Regions from separate parts of the Citrobacter sp. U14242 genome, predicted to be linked through region 3. Evidence: predicted binding sites of a transcription regulator. Region 3 holds the regulator's gene; each other region holds the start of a gene.
The links. The regulator PhoB, encoded in region 3, activates phosphate uptake and scavenging genes when phosphate is short. The targets are predictions, from matches to a motif close to CTGTCATAAAACTGNCNNAT.

Region 1 (4,377 bases), on a different contig from region 3:
GTACGGTCTGTGTTCCGAGGGTGCTATAAGGATGATCTGGTGCTTGAGTACGCAGCGCATTCAGCCCCGCTTCAATGTCGGTTACCGGTTGACCATCTGGCAGGTTGCTGAGCAAATCCAGTGAGCCGGAGGAAAAGTGCAGAGCGCTTTGGCCGCGGGTAACAATCGTGCAGCGCAACCCGCTTTTTTGCAGTTGTAGGCCACACATCAGCCCGGCGAGACCGCCGCCGATAATGACGGTATCAAATTTCATCCTGGTGCTCCTTTTCCAGACCGCATAACCCCTGATAAACCCAGCGGGTGAATTCGCTTTCGCGCAGTGCATCCCCCCACGCGATAGGCTGCACGCCTTTCCAGCGTTCGTTGAGAAACTCTGAAAGTTGGGTGATAGATTGTGCGGCGGTGGTGACATTAAAACGTTGCAGCAAGCCTGCGGCGCGGCAGGCGCACAATTCGCCCTGGCACGTCCCCATCCCGACGCGGGTGCGACGACGTAAATCGAGCAAACTGTTGACGGTTAAATTTTCAACGGCATATTGCACTTCACCTGCGGTGACAGCTTCACATTCACAGACCAGGCTGCGGTGCTGACGGCCTTCGCTAAGCCATGCCGGGGTGCGGTCGCCATGGCGGTAGACCGCCGAGCCGCGCAGTGGCGCTGGCAAAGAGATAACGCGTTTAAGCGTGTGTTCGGTCGATTCCTGCGAGCCTGGGAGTGCAGTTTCTGCGGTCGTACAAGGGCGAGAATTGCCCAGTTTTCGGCACACTGCATCGGTGGCCCATTCCGCCATCAGGCGGTAGGTCATCAGTTTACCACCGGTAATGGTGATAAATCCGTCCAGTCCGTCGCGCGTTGCGTGATCGAATAACACAATACCGCGGCTGACGTTACGACCGGTCGGATCGTCGTCGCTGGCCACCAGCGGACGCACACCGGAGTAAGCTCGCAGGATGCGAGTTTTCGCCATAACTGGCGCCAGCTTCTCACCTTCACGCAGCAGAATATCCACCTCTTCTGCGGTGACGCGGTTGCTGTCGATATCGTCGTAATCAATGTGCTGTGAGGTCGTACCGATCAGCGAAATGGTATCGCCAGGGACCAGAATATCGGCGTCAGATGGCTTACGGCAGCGGTTGATAACATGCTGGTTTATGCGATGGTCCATGATCAACAGAGAACCTTTCGCGGGGAACATACGGATGCTCAGATCGGCATATTCCGCAATGCGCTGTCCCCAGATCCCGGCGGCATTTACGACCACCGGCGCATGCAGAGACTGCATCTCGCCCGTCAGATGGTTGCGTACGTTCACCCCGCACACAGTCGCACCTTCACGAATCAGCCCCGTCACTTCATGGGCCGTCAGGATGACTGCGCCATGTTCGCGTGCATCCAGCATGTTGGCGGCGGTTAAGCGGAAAGGATCAACGGTACCGTCTGGTACTTTCACTGCGCCAATCAGTTGCGGGTTTACCGAGGGTTCGATAATACGCGCCTGTTGTGGATCAATCGCTTCTGCGCGGATGCCTGCGTCTTCACAGGCACGAATAAAGGTTGCCTGGAAAGAGAGTTCATCTTCCGGCAGCGTAATAAACAGACCGTCCGTCGGCTCAACACAATGGCGGGCGATACGTTTCAGAATTTGGTTTTCGCTAATGCATTCGCGGGCAGATTCAGCATCAGTAACGGCGTAACGTGCTCCGCTGTGCAGCAGACCGTGGTTACGGCCCGTTGCGCCTGTCGCGATATCGTGGCGTTCTACTAAGATGACGCGCAATCCGCGTAGGGCACAGTCGCGTGCGATCCCTGCACCTGTTGCTCCTCCACCAATGATAATCACGTCACTTGTTTGCGAGTCGCGAGTTTTCATTGTTTTTCCTCACAGTTCGTTTTTTATCATTTAGCCACATAAAAAACATGGATTGTTTGATTTCGCGCATAATCGCTCATAATTCGAAAATGAAACGTGATTCCGTGCGCTTTTATGAACATTTGTCATAAATGTGTAACAATCTGTGCTGTAATTCACATTATTGCCTTGAATGTTTCCTTAACATCGCGGCCACACTGGGAGCGGTAGGGTTGTTGCGGCAATCTGCAGTGTTTCCTTCGAATGAAAGACGGCCACGGAGGCTACTATATATGTTGAGCATTTTTAAACCTGCGCCACACAAAGCACGTTTAGCTGCAGCGGAGATCGATCCGACTTATCGTCGATTACGCTGGCAGATTTTCCTGGGGATATTTTTCGGTTATGCCGCGTACTATCTGGTACGTAAGAACTTTGCTCTGGCCATGCCATACCTGGTTGAGCAGGGTTTCTCTCGTGGCGATCTGGGCTTTGCGTTGTCCGGTATCTCCATTGCATACGGATTTTCGAAATTCATCATGGGGTCCGTCTCGGATCGCTCGAATCCGCGCGTTTTCCTGCCAGCTGGCCTGATTCTGGCTGCTGCGGTGATGCTGTTCATGGGCTTCGTGCCGTGGGCGACATCCAGCATTGCAGTAATGTTTGTGCTGCTGTTCCTCTGCGGTTGGTTCCAGGGGATGGGGTGGCCGCCGTGTGGCCGTACCATGGTGCACTGGTGGTCGCAGAAAGAGCGTGGCGGCATCGTTTCCGTCTGGAACTGTGCGCATAACGTGGGTGGCGGTCTGCCTCCGCTGCTGTTCCTGTTGGGTATGGCCTGGTTTAACGACTGGAAAGCTGCGCTGTACATGCCTGCCTTTGGTGCGATAGTTGTTGCGCTGTTCGCCTTTGCGATGATGCGTGATACGCCGCAGTCCTGTGGCCTGCCGCCTATCGAAGAGTACAAGAACGACTATCCGGATGATTACAACGAAAAAGCGGAAGAAGAGCTGACTGCGAAGCAGATCTTCATGCAATACGTACTGCCGAACAAACTGTTGTGGTATATCGCTATCGCCAACGTGTTCGTCTATCTGCTGCGTTACGGCATCCTGGACTGGTCACCGACCTATCTGAAAGAAGTGAAGCATTTTGCACTGGATAAATCGTCCTGGGCTTACTTCCTGTATGAGTATGCCGGTATTCCGGGTACGCTGCTGTGCGGCTGGATGTCGGATAAGGTCTTCCGCGGTAACCGTGGTGCCACCGGTGTGTTCTTTATGACGCTGGTGACTATCGCGACCATCGTTTACTGGATGAACCCGGCAGGGAACCCGAACGTTGATATGGCTTGTATGATTATCATCGGCTTCCTGATCTACGGCCCGGTAATGTTGATCGGTCTGCATGCGCTGGAACTGGCACCGAAAAAAGCGGCGGGCACGGCGGCAGGCTTTACCGGACTGTTCGGTTATCTCGGCGGTTCTGTGGCGGCGAGCGCCATTGTCGGCTACACCGTTGACTTCTTCGGCTGGGACGGCGGCTTTATGGTGATGATTGGCGGTAGCGTGCTGGCGGTGATTCTGCTGGTGGTCGTCATGATTGGTGAAAAACGTCATCACGAAGAAATGCTGCTGAAACGTAACGGGGGCTAATTAATGAAAACCACATTGAAAAGTCTCAGCGTCGCGCTGATGCTGGCTGGTATGGTTGTTAGCAGCGCGGCGGTCGCCGCCGATAAAATCGTGATTGCGCATCGTGGGGCAAGCGGTTATTTACCGGAGCATACGCTGCCCGCGAAAGCGATGGCCTATGCTCAGGGCGCGGATTATCTTGAGCAGGATTTGGTGATGACCAGGGATGACCATCTGGTCGTCCTGCATGACCACTATCTGGACCGCGTCACCGATGTCGCTGAGCGCTTCCCGGATCGTGCGCGTAAAGATGGGCGTTACTATGCCATCGACTTTACGCTGGATGAGATCAAATCGTTGAAATTTACCGAAGGTTTCGATATCGAAAATGGCAAAAAGGTACAGACATATCCAGGGCGTTTCCCGATGGGTAAATCTGATTTCCGTGTGCACACTTTCGAAGAAGAGATCGAGTTTGTTCAGGGATTAAATCATTCAACCGGCAAAAACATCGGCATTTACCCGGAAATGAAAGCGCCGTGGTTCCATCACCAGGAAGGGAAGGACATCGCCGCTAAGACGCTGGAAGTGCTGAAAAAGTACGGGTACACCGGTAAGCAAGATAATGTCTATCTGCAGTGCTTTGATGTTGCGGAGTTAAAACGCATCAAAAATGAACTGGAACCGAAGATGGGGATGGATCTCAATCTGGTGCAGTTGATTGCGTACACTGACTGGAATGAAACTCAGGAGAAAAAACCAGACGGCAGTTGGGTGAATTACAACTATGACTGGATGTTCAAACCGGGTGCCATGAAGCAGGTGGCGGAGTATGCGGATGGCATTGGGCCGGACTACCATATGCTGGTTGATGAGAAGTCCAGTAAGGGCAATAT
Region 2 (4,377 bases), on a different contig from region 3:
GATTATTGATGTATGTGCGTGTGCAGGGTTGAGACAGTTTTGCCGGATAAGGCGTTAGCCCCATCCGGCATTTCAGCATTACTCTTCGTGGTCTTCCCACGCCAGGGCGCGTTTAACCGCTTTTTTCCAGCCGCTGTAACGGAAGTTACGTTCGGTGGTTTCGATGCCAGGGCGGAATTCACGCTCAATGACCGCTTTTTCCTGAAGCTCATCCAGGTTCTGCCAGAAACCGACGGCAAGACCTGCCAGGTATGCGGCGCCCAGCGCGGTGACTTCGCGAACTTCCGGGCGCTCAACGCGGGTGCCAAGAATGTCAGACTGGAACTGCATCAGGAAGTTGTTGGCAACCGCGCCACCATCGACACGCAGCGCATGCAGACGAATACCAGAGTCCGCCTGCATTGCTTCCAGCACGTCGCGGGTCTGGTAAGCGATAGACTCAAGCGTTGCACGGATGATGTGGTTGGAGTTTACGCCACGGGTCAGGCCGAAGATGGCGCCACGTGCATACGGGTCCCAGTAGGGTGCGCCCAAACCGGTGAATGCCGGAACAACATACACGCCGTTGGTGTCCTTCACTTTGGTGGCGAAATATTCGGAGTCGAATGCATCGCTGATGAGTTTCATCTCATCACGCAGCCACTGGATGGATGCACCCGCCATGAACACGGCACCTTCCAGCGCGTAGTTCACTTCTCCGGTCGGGCCACAAGCGATAGTGGTCAGCAGTCCATTTTCTGACTTAACGGCTTTCTCGCCGGTATTCATCAGCATGAAGCAGCCAGTACCGTAGGTGTTCTTTGCCATCCCTTCCTTCACGCACAGCTGGCCGAATAGTGCAGCCTGCTGGTCACCCGCGATACCGGAGATAGGAATACGTGTACCGCCTTTACCGCCAATGTTGGTCTGGCCATAGACTTCAGAAGAACGGCGAACTTCCGGCAGCATTGCACGCGGAATGTCCAACGCATCCAGCATCTTGTCGTCCCAATCCAGGGAATGGATGTTGAACAGCATGGTACGTGAGGCGTTGGTGTAATCCGTGACGTGTACGCGTCCCTGAGTCATTTTCCAGATAAGCCAGGTGTCTACGGTACCGAACAGCAGCTCACCGCGACGGGCACGCTCACGCGAGCCTTCTACGTGGTCGAGGATCCACTTCACTTTGGTACCGGAGAAATACGGGTCAATGACCAGACCGGTGTTGTTACGGATGTACTCTTCCATACCGTCGCGCTTGAGCTTCTCGCAGATATCTGCGGTACGACGACACTGCCACACAATGGCGTTATAGATTGGCTTACCGGTTTCACGTTCCCAGACAATGGTGGTTTCACGCTGGTTGGTAATACCGATCGCTGCAATTTCATCGGAACTGATATCGGCTTTCGCCAGCACTTCTACCAGTGTGGAGCTTTGGGTCGCCCAAATTTCCATTGGGTCATGTTCTACCCAGCCTGCTTTCGGATAGATTTGCTCGAATTCGCGTTGCGAAACGCTAACGATGTTCGCATCGTGGTCCATTACGACCGCGCGGGAGCTGGTGGTGCCCTGGTCGAGCGCAACGATATATTTTTTCTCAGTCATGATTTTTTTTGTCCCGTAGTCACATTACAGCGAAGCTTTTTGTTGAGTGTTGGCCGCAGCGTCTTTCTCTTCAATCGCGCAGACATCGCACGGTAAATGGCGACCAATCAGTTTGCGATATGCCCATGCGCCCAGAATTGCGCCGGTAATCGGACCAAACACGGGGACCAGGAAGTAAGGGATATCACGACCACCTGTGAAGGCAATCTCGCCCCATCCTGCCATCCAGGCGAAGAGTTTCGGTCCGAAGTCACGTGCCGGGTTCATCGCAAAACCGGTCAGTGGACCCATGGATGCACCAATAACGGCAATCAGTAAGCCGATCAGCAGCGGTGCCAGTGGACCACGCGGTACACCGTTACCATCGTCGGTCAGTGCCAGAATCAGCCCCATTAGAATAGCGGTAATGACCATTTCAACCGCGAAGGCCTGCACAAAATTGATATGCGGGTTTGGATAGGTGGAGAAAGTGCCAGCCAGACCCAGGCTCTCTGTACTGCCGCGCACGATATGGTTGGTTTGTTCAAAGTCGATGAAAAGATTGTAATAAAGCCCGTAAACCAATGCCGCTGCGCAAAAGGCGCCGGCAATTTGCGAAATAATAAAAGGTACAACTTTGCGTTTATCAAAACAGGCGAACAGCCATAGTGCGATGGTGACTGCTGGATTCAGGTGTGCGCCAGAAACGCCTGCCGTCAGATAGATAGCCATGGCTACCCCCAGACCCCAGATGATACTGATTTCCCACTGCCCAAAAGTAGCCCCAGCCACTTTGAGTGCAGCGACACATCCCACACCGAAGAAAATCAACAACCCGGTACCGAGGAATTCAGCAATGCACTGGCCTTTCAAGGTTGATGTTTGACTCATAATCGGATCCTGAAGAGTTTAATGTTTATTGTATGCGAGAAGGTCACTGACATCCCCGGAGCCGGTAGGCACACTGTTAATTTATCGTTAACGCTCAAAAACGAGAAATATCGAAATTAAAATGTGTGTACTCCATCAACAAAATGAGCGTTTTCGCGCCATTGCGCTGTATTTGTTATACAAAAATAGTGTGAGCTGAATCATTTCACCGATCATCCTGTTAACACTTAAGAGTTATGACAGTTATGTCACCAGGACAAAGATTAAAAGTGTCGCAAACCGCAATCTGCGCGGGATGCCGCTGGACAGGGATGACGCGGCTTCATACAATCGGTGTTAAGTAGTGTGCGCTCGTTTTTATTAAGGCGTCGCCGGTTATCGGGACGAGGATTTTTATCCATCAACGCCTTGCAATTCAGGAGAGGTATGACGATGTCATTAGAAGTGTTTGAGAAACTGGAAGCAAAAGTACAGCAGGCGATTGATACCATCACGCTGTTGCAGATGGAAATCGAAGAGCTGAAAGAAAAGAACAACTCACTGTCGCAGGAAGTTCAGTCTGCACAGCAGCAGCGTGAAGAGCTGGAGCGTGAGAACAACAGCCTGAAAGAACAGCAGAGTGGCTGGCAGGATCGTCTGCATGCCCTGCTGGGTCGTATGGAAGAAGTCTGATTACGCTTTATCTTTCGCGCCGTAGCTGCGTTAGCCGCGCTCAGTTACCCCAGTCACGTAGTTTACTACGCTCCTGGGGATACCTTCGCTTGCCGTCTTGCTACAACACGAAATCTTTCGCGTAATCGCCCCTGTTTGTAGGCCGGATAAAGCGTAAGCCGCCATCCGGCAATCGGCGACAACGTATAAAAAAGGCACCTTACGGTGCCTTTTATGCTTACTCGATATCGAGAGGGTCTTCGGAAAGAATTATTCCGGTATTGTCGGCGTACAAGTGGTCGCCGGAGAAGAACGTCACGCCACCGAAGTTGACGCGTACATCGCTTTCCCCAATGCCTTCACCTGCAGCACCCACCGGAATAGCGGCAATCGCCTGAATGCCGATGTCCAGCTCTTCCAGATCGTCTACCTGGCGTACTGAGCCGTAGATGACCAGACCTTCCCATTCATTCTGTACTGCCAGACGAGCCAGTTCGGCATCGACCAGCGCACGACGGACAGAACCGCCGCCATCGACCAGCAGAATACGACCACGGCCGTTTTGTTCGAGCAGATCGTACAGCAACCCGTTGTCCTCGAAACATTTTACCGTGATGATTTGTCCGCCAAACGACGACCGTCCTCCAAAGTTAGAGAACAGCGGTTCCACGACGTTGACATCTTCCTGATAGATGTCACAAAGCTCGGATGTATCGTATTTCATAGGCTTAACGTTCAGTTGCTGCGAGAATTTTTAGTATATCGCGCTATGTGTACTGTTGGCAAAATCATCAGTTGTTAATTGATATTTGTCAGTTATGCAGACCACTGACTTAAGAAAATTCCAACAACAAACAGCAGGTTAGTCAGCAGTGCCGCTTTTACGGTGCGTTCCAGCATTGGGCGCATTGCCGTAGGATCCATTTCACGCATCACGTAGCGCGCCTGTTTAATCAGCAGCGGTGCGGCGAGGATAAAGAGCCATCCCCATAAACTTTGCAACGAGAACAGGTTAAAGAGCGCCAGACAGACCAGCGTGCCCATCAGCAGGCAGGCATGGTAACGGCGGGCATTAACCGCGCCTAAGCGCACCACCAGCGTGTTTTTGCCGTTCTCTCTGTCGCTGTTGATATCGCGCAGGTTGTTAACGTTGAGTACGGCAGTTGCCAGCAGGCCGCAGGCGGTTGCCGGCAGGATTAACGCCGGAATTAGCGTATGCGCCTGCAGGTACCAGCTCCCCATCACGCTGAGCCACCCGAAGAAGACCAG
Region 3 (4,377 bases):
TGGTCTTCCCGGCACCGGTTGGACCGGTGATGGCAAACAGCCCGTTGCTGGCAAAAGGCTCTGCCGTGAAATCAACTTTCCATTCCCCTTTCAGGGAGTTGAGGTTTTTCAGACGCAGGCTGAGAATTTTCATGCTTCGGTCTCCCCGGCGAGCGTGTGTAAGGTCGTGTTAAACAGGTGATTCAGGCGCTCACGCTGTGGATCGTCGAGTTCTTCCAGCGCCAGACGGCGGTCAAATACCTCTGTCACGCTCAATTCACTCAACGTTTCACGTCGTTCATTGGCCATGATGCGCTCGCGTTGTTCACGGCTACGACGCACCAATAAGACTTCTACCGGTAAATCCTCGGTCAGGGCCTGGATTTTGCGCTGCATATCGTGCAGATAGTCATCGGTTGCGATTTCTATATCTAACCACACCGGCGGTTCCTGTTGCGTGTCACGCCATTGTTCCAGCTGTGCGCTAATCGTCGCTATATCGCCTTTCAACACGGCAAGCTGTTGGGTTACTGGCACGATGAGGTTTTCAACGGCGCTCAGCTTACCGTTTTCAAAGCTCACCAGGTGGACGCATTTGCTTTTGCCGCACTCGTCAAAACTGAGTGCAATTGGGGAGCCGCAATAGCGAATATGTTCTGTACCGCCGATGACCTGTGCCCGGTGAATATGTCCCAGCGCGATGTAATCCGCTGGTGGGAAATTTTGTGCCGGAAAAGCATCCAGCGTCCCAATATAAATATCACGTACGGCGTCACTTTTACTGGCACCGACGGTGGTCAGATGTCCTGTCGCAATAATCGGCAGATTCTGGTCGCCACGCAGCGCGCAGGCGTCCTGATATTGCTGTTGGTAATAGTCGGTGATTGCACCTAATACATGCTGCTGTTTTTCGTGACCGGTTAGCCCCGCCTGGCTGGTAATGATGTCACGTGGGCGTAAAAAAGGAACCGGACAGAGGATCGCGCCCGGCATGCCGTCGCGTTGAAGTAGCACTTGCGGTGCATGGCCCGCGCTGGCCACGACGGTGGTGTTGAGGAACGCCAGAATATCGCGGGATTCATTGAGTGTGGCAACGGAGTCATGGTTTCCTGCCAGCACGACCAGATGACAGCCTGTTTGCTGTAGATTGACAACAAAACGGTTATAGAGCTCGCGGGCGTAGCTTGGCGGTGAACCGGTATCAAAAATATCGCCTGCCACAATAATGGCATCCACCTGATGGGATTGTGCCGTTTCCAGCAGCCAGTCGAGAAAGGCCTGGTGTTCAGCGGCGCGGCTCTTGCTGTAGAAATTTTGGCCCAGATGCCAGTCAGACGTGTGGAGGATGCGCATAAGAGTTCCATGACAAAAAAACGATGGCGGAGATTATAACCTTGCAAGGGCGGTAATATCTTGTTTCCGGGCTGTCATAATTCGCCTGGCTGCGTTAAACCTGGACTATCTTTTCATAAATCTGTCATAAAAGTGACGCATAATGCCACGGTATTGATGGCAAACGATTTAATTATAAACAGGGCAAATCATGGCGAGACGTATTCTGGTCGTAGAAGATGAAGCTCCAATTCGTGAAATGGTCTGCTTCGTGCTCGAGCAAAACGGTTTTCAACCCGTAGAAGCCGAAGACTATGACAGTGCTGTGAACCAACTTAATGAACCCTGGCCGGATCTTGTCCTGCTTGACTGGATGCTTCCCGGCGGCTCGGGTCTACAGTTTATTAAACACCTCAAGCGTGAAGCGATGACGCGGGATATCCCCGTGATGATGCTGACGGCGCGCGGTGAAGAAGAAGACCGTGTGCGGGGACTGGAAACCGGCGCGGATGACTATATTACTAAGCCGTTCTCTCCGAAGGAGCTGGTGGCGCGTATTAAAGCCGTATTACGACGTATTTCCCCCATGGCGGTGGAAGAGGTTATCGAGATGCAGGGGCTGAGTCTTGACCCTACCTCGCACCGTGTGATGACCGGTGAGGACCCGCTGGATATGGGACCTACCGAATTCAAATTGCTCCATTTCTTTATGACCCATCCTGAGCGTGTCTACAGCCGCGAGCAATTACTCAATCATGTGTGGGGAACCAACGTATATGTAGAGGACCGGACGGTCGATGTACATATTCGTCGATTGCGTAAAGCGCTGGAGCATAGTGGGCATGATCGTATGGTGCAGACGGTACGCGGGACGGGATATCGCTTTTCGACTCGCTTCTGACTGCAGGTAATAAGAGCCTGAGGGATTAGGCTGTAAATGGAGTGTGACGTTTGCTTGAACGATTGTCATGGAAAAGGCTGGTACTGGAGCTGATCCTCTGCTGCATACCGGCTTTTATCCTTAGCGCTTTTTTTGGTTATCTACCCTGGTTTTTACTGGCGTCGGTAACGGGTCTGCTTATTTGGCATTTCTGGAATTTATTGCGGTTGTCCTGGTGGCTGTGGGTCGACAGGAGTATGACGCCTCCACCGGGGCGTGGCAGTTGGGAGCCACTGCTCTACGGCCTGCATCAAATGCAGTTGCGTAACAAAAAGCGCCGTCGCGAATTGGGTAACCTCATTAAACGTTTTCGCAGCGGTGCCGAATCACTGCCCGACGCAGTGGTGCTGACCACTGAAGAAGGCGGGATTTTCTGGTGTAACGGACTGGCACAGCAGGTTTTAGGGTTACGCTGGCCGGATGATAGCGGGCAAAACATTCTTAACCTGCTGCGCTACCCGGAATTCACTTTATACCTGAAAACGCGCGATTTTAGTCGGCCGATCAACTTGGTTCTCAATACCGGACGGCATCTGGAAATTCGTGTAATGCCCTACACCGATAAGCAATTGCTGATGGTGGCGCGTGATGTTACGCAGATGCACCAACTGGAAGGTTCCCGGCGTAACTTTTTCGCCAACGCCAGCCATGAGCTGCGCACACCGCTGACGGTGCTGCAAGGTTATCTGGAGATGATGCAGGAGCATCCGCTGGAAGGGACGACGCGAGAAAAAGCGCTGCATACCATGCGTGAGCAAACCTACCGTATGGAAGGGCTGGTGAAGCAGTTGCTGACACTGTCGAAAATTGAAGCTGCACCGACGATGATGCTCAATGAAAAGGTGGATGTACCGATGATGCTGCGCGTGGTTGAACACGAAGCACAAACGCTGAGCCAGCATAAACACACGTTTACTTTTGATGTTGATAGCCAACTGAACGTGCGGGGCAACGAAGAACAACTGCGTAGCGCAATCTCAAACCTCGTGTATAACGCGGTGAATCACACGCCTGCGGGAACGCATATTACCGTACGCTGGCAGCATGTGGCGTCGGGAGCGGAGTTTAGCGTGGAAGATAACGGTCCGGGTATTGCTGCTGAGCATATTCCACGTCTGACTGAGCGTTTTTATCGTGTAGATAAAGCGCGATCCCGACAAACGGGGGGGAGCGGATTAGGACTGGCGATTGTGAAGCATGCTCTGCATCATCACGACAGCCGTTTGAATATAGACAGTACCCCAGGCAAAGGAACACGTTTTAGTTTTGTGCTTGCGGAACGTTTAATTGCCAAAAATAACGGTTGAAACGTATTCGTAAGCTTATCTTTCCAAAAGCCAGCGCAAGCTGGCTTTTTTTGTTGCAGTCAATAAATAGATCCTGAATTTTACGACGTTTGATTGTTTTTTGTTCGCATGATTACCCATGTCTTTTTCCAGGGAATGGTGTTTTGTGCTGGCTCAATTTTTCATATCGCTATATTGTTCTGGTTTTTAGATCCCACCTTGCTTTAAAACGTTATAAGCGTTTAAATTGCGCATCAAATGCTGTCATACCGACTGCATTTACGCGGTAAATCGAAAAACTATTCTTCGCCGCGCCATGCAGGGAGAATTTCCCGCTGGAGTTGCTTAAAAATTCCGCTGTATCATCCCGCGGGGAAAGGCAGAAAATTAAACGTTTTCAACACCACATCCACAGGCAGTAAGACTTTATGACCCATCAGTTAAAATCGCGCGATATTATCGCTCTGGGATTTATGACATTTGCACTGTTCGTTGGTGCAGGTAACATTATTTTCCCCCCAATGGTTGGTTTGCAGGCAGGCGAACACGTCTGGACTGCAGCCTTTGGCTTCCTGATTACCGCCGTAGGCCTTCCGGTACTTACCGTGGTCGCACTGGCGAAAGTAGGCGGCGGCGTGGACAGCCTGAGCACGCCTATCGGTAAAGTTGCCGGTCTGCTGCTGGCTACCGTCTGCTATCTGGCCGTGGGGCCATTATTCGCCACGCCGCGTACCGCAACGGTTTCGTTCGAAGTTGGGATTGCACCGTTGACCGGTGATTCCGCGCTGCCGCTGTTCATCTACAGCGTGGTGTACTTCGCGATTGTGATTCTGGTGTCAC

Region 1: glpT (glycerol-3-phosphate transporter) is a predicted target of PhoB. The motif match lies at 1,994-2,013, and genes of this name have one in related genera.
Region 2: ACLJXE_RS20925 (MIP/aquaporin family protein) is a predicted target of PhoB. The motif match lies at 2,681-2,700, and genes of this name have one in related genera.

What each region holds. Positions count from the first base shown of each region.
Region 1 is NZ_JBKGLW010000001.1:341,491-345,867, forward strand. It holds gene glpB (glycerol-3-phosphate dehydrogenase subunit GlpB) at 1-253, opposite strand, end outside; gene glpA (anaerobic glycerol-3-phosphate dehydrogenase subunit A) at 243-1,871, opposite strand; gene glpT (glycerol-3-phosphate transporter) at 2,144-3,502, shown strand; gene glpQ (glycerophosphodiester phosphodiesterase) at 3,506-4,377, shown strand, end outside.
Region 2 is NZ_JBKGLW010000014.1:72,019-76,395, forward strand. It holds gene glpK (glycerol kinase GlpK) at 79-1,587, opposite strand; gene ACLJXE_RS20925 (MIP/aquaporin family protein) at 1,612-2,457, opposite strand; gene zapB (septal ring assembly protein ZapB) at 2,884-3,129, shown strand; gene rraA (ribonuclease E activity regulator RraA) at 3,347-3,832, opposite strand; gene menA (1,4-dihydroxy-2-naphthoate polyprenyltransferase) at 3,925-4,377, opposite strand, start outside.
Region 3 is NZ_JBKGLW010000003.1:284,537-288,913, reverse strand. It holds gene sbcC (exonuclease subunit SbcC) at 1-133, opposite strand, end outside; gene sbcD (exonuclease subunit SbcD) at 130-1,332, opposite strand; gene phoB (phosphate response regulator transcription factor PhoB) at 1,523-2,212, shown strand; gene phoR (phosphate regulon sensor histidine kinase PhoR) at 2,263-3,558, shown strand; gene brnQ (branched-chain amino acid transporter carrier protein BrnQ) at 3,966-4,377, shown strand, end outside.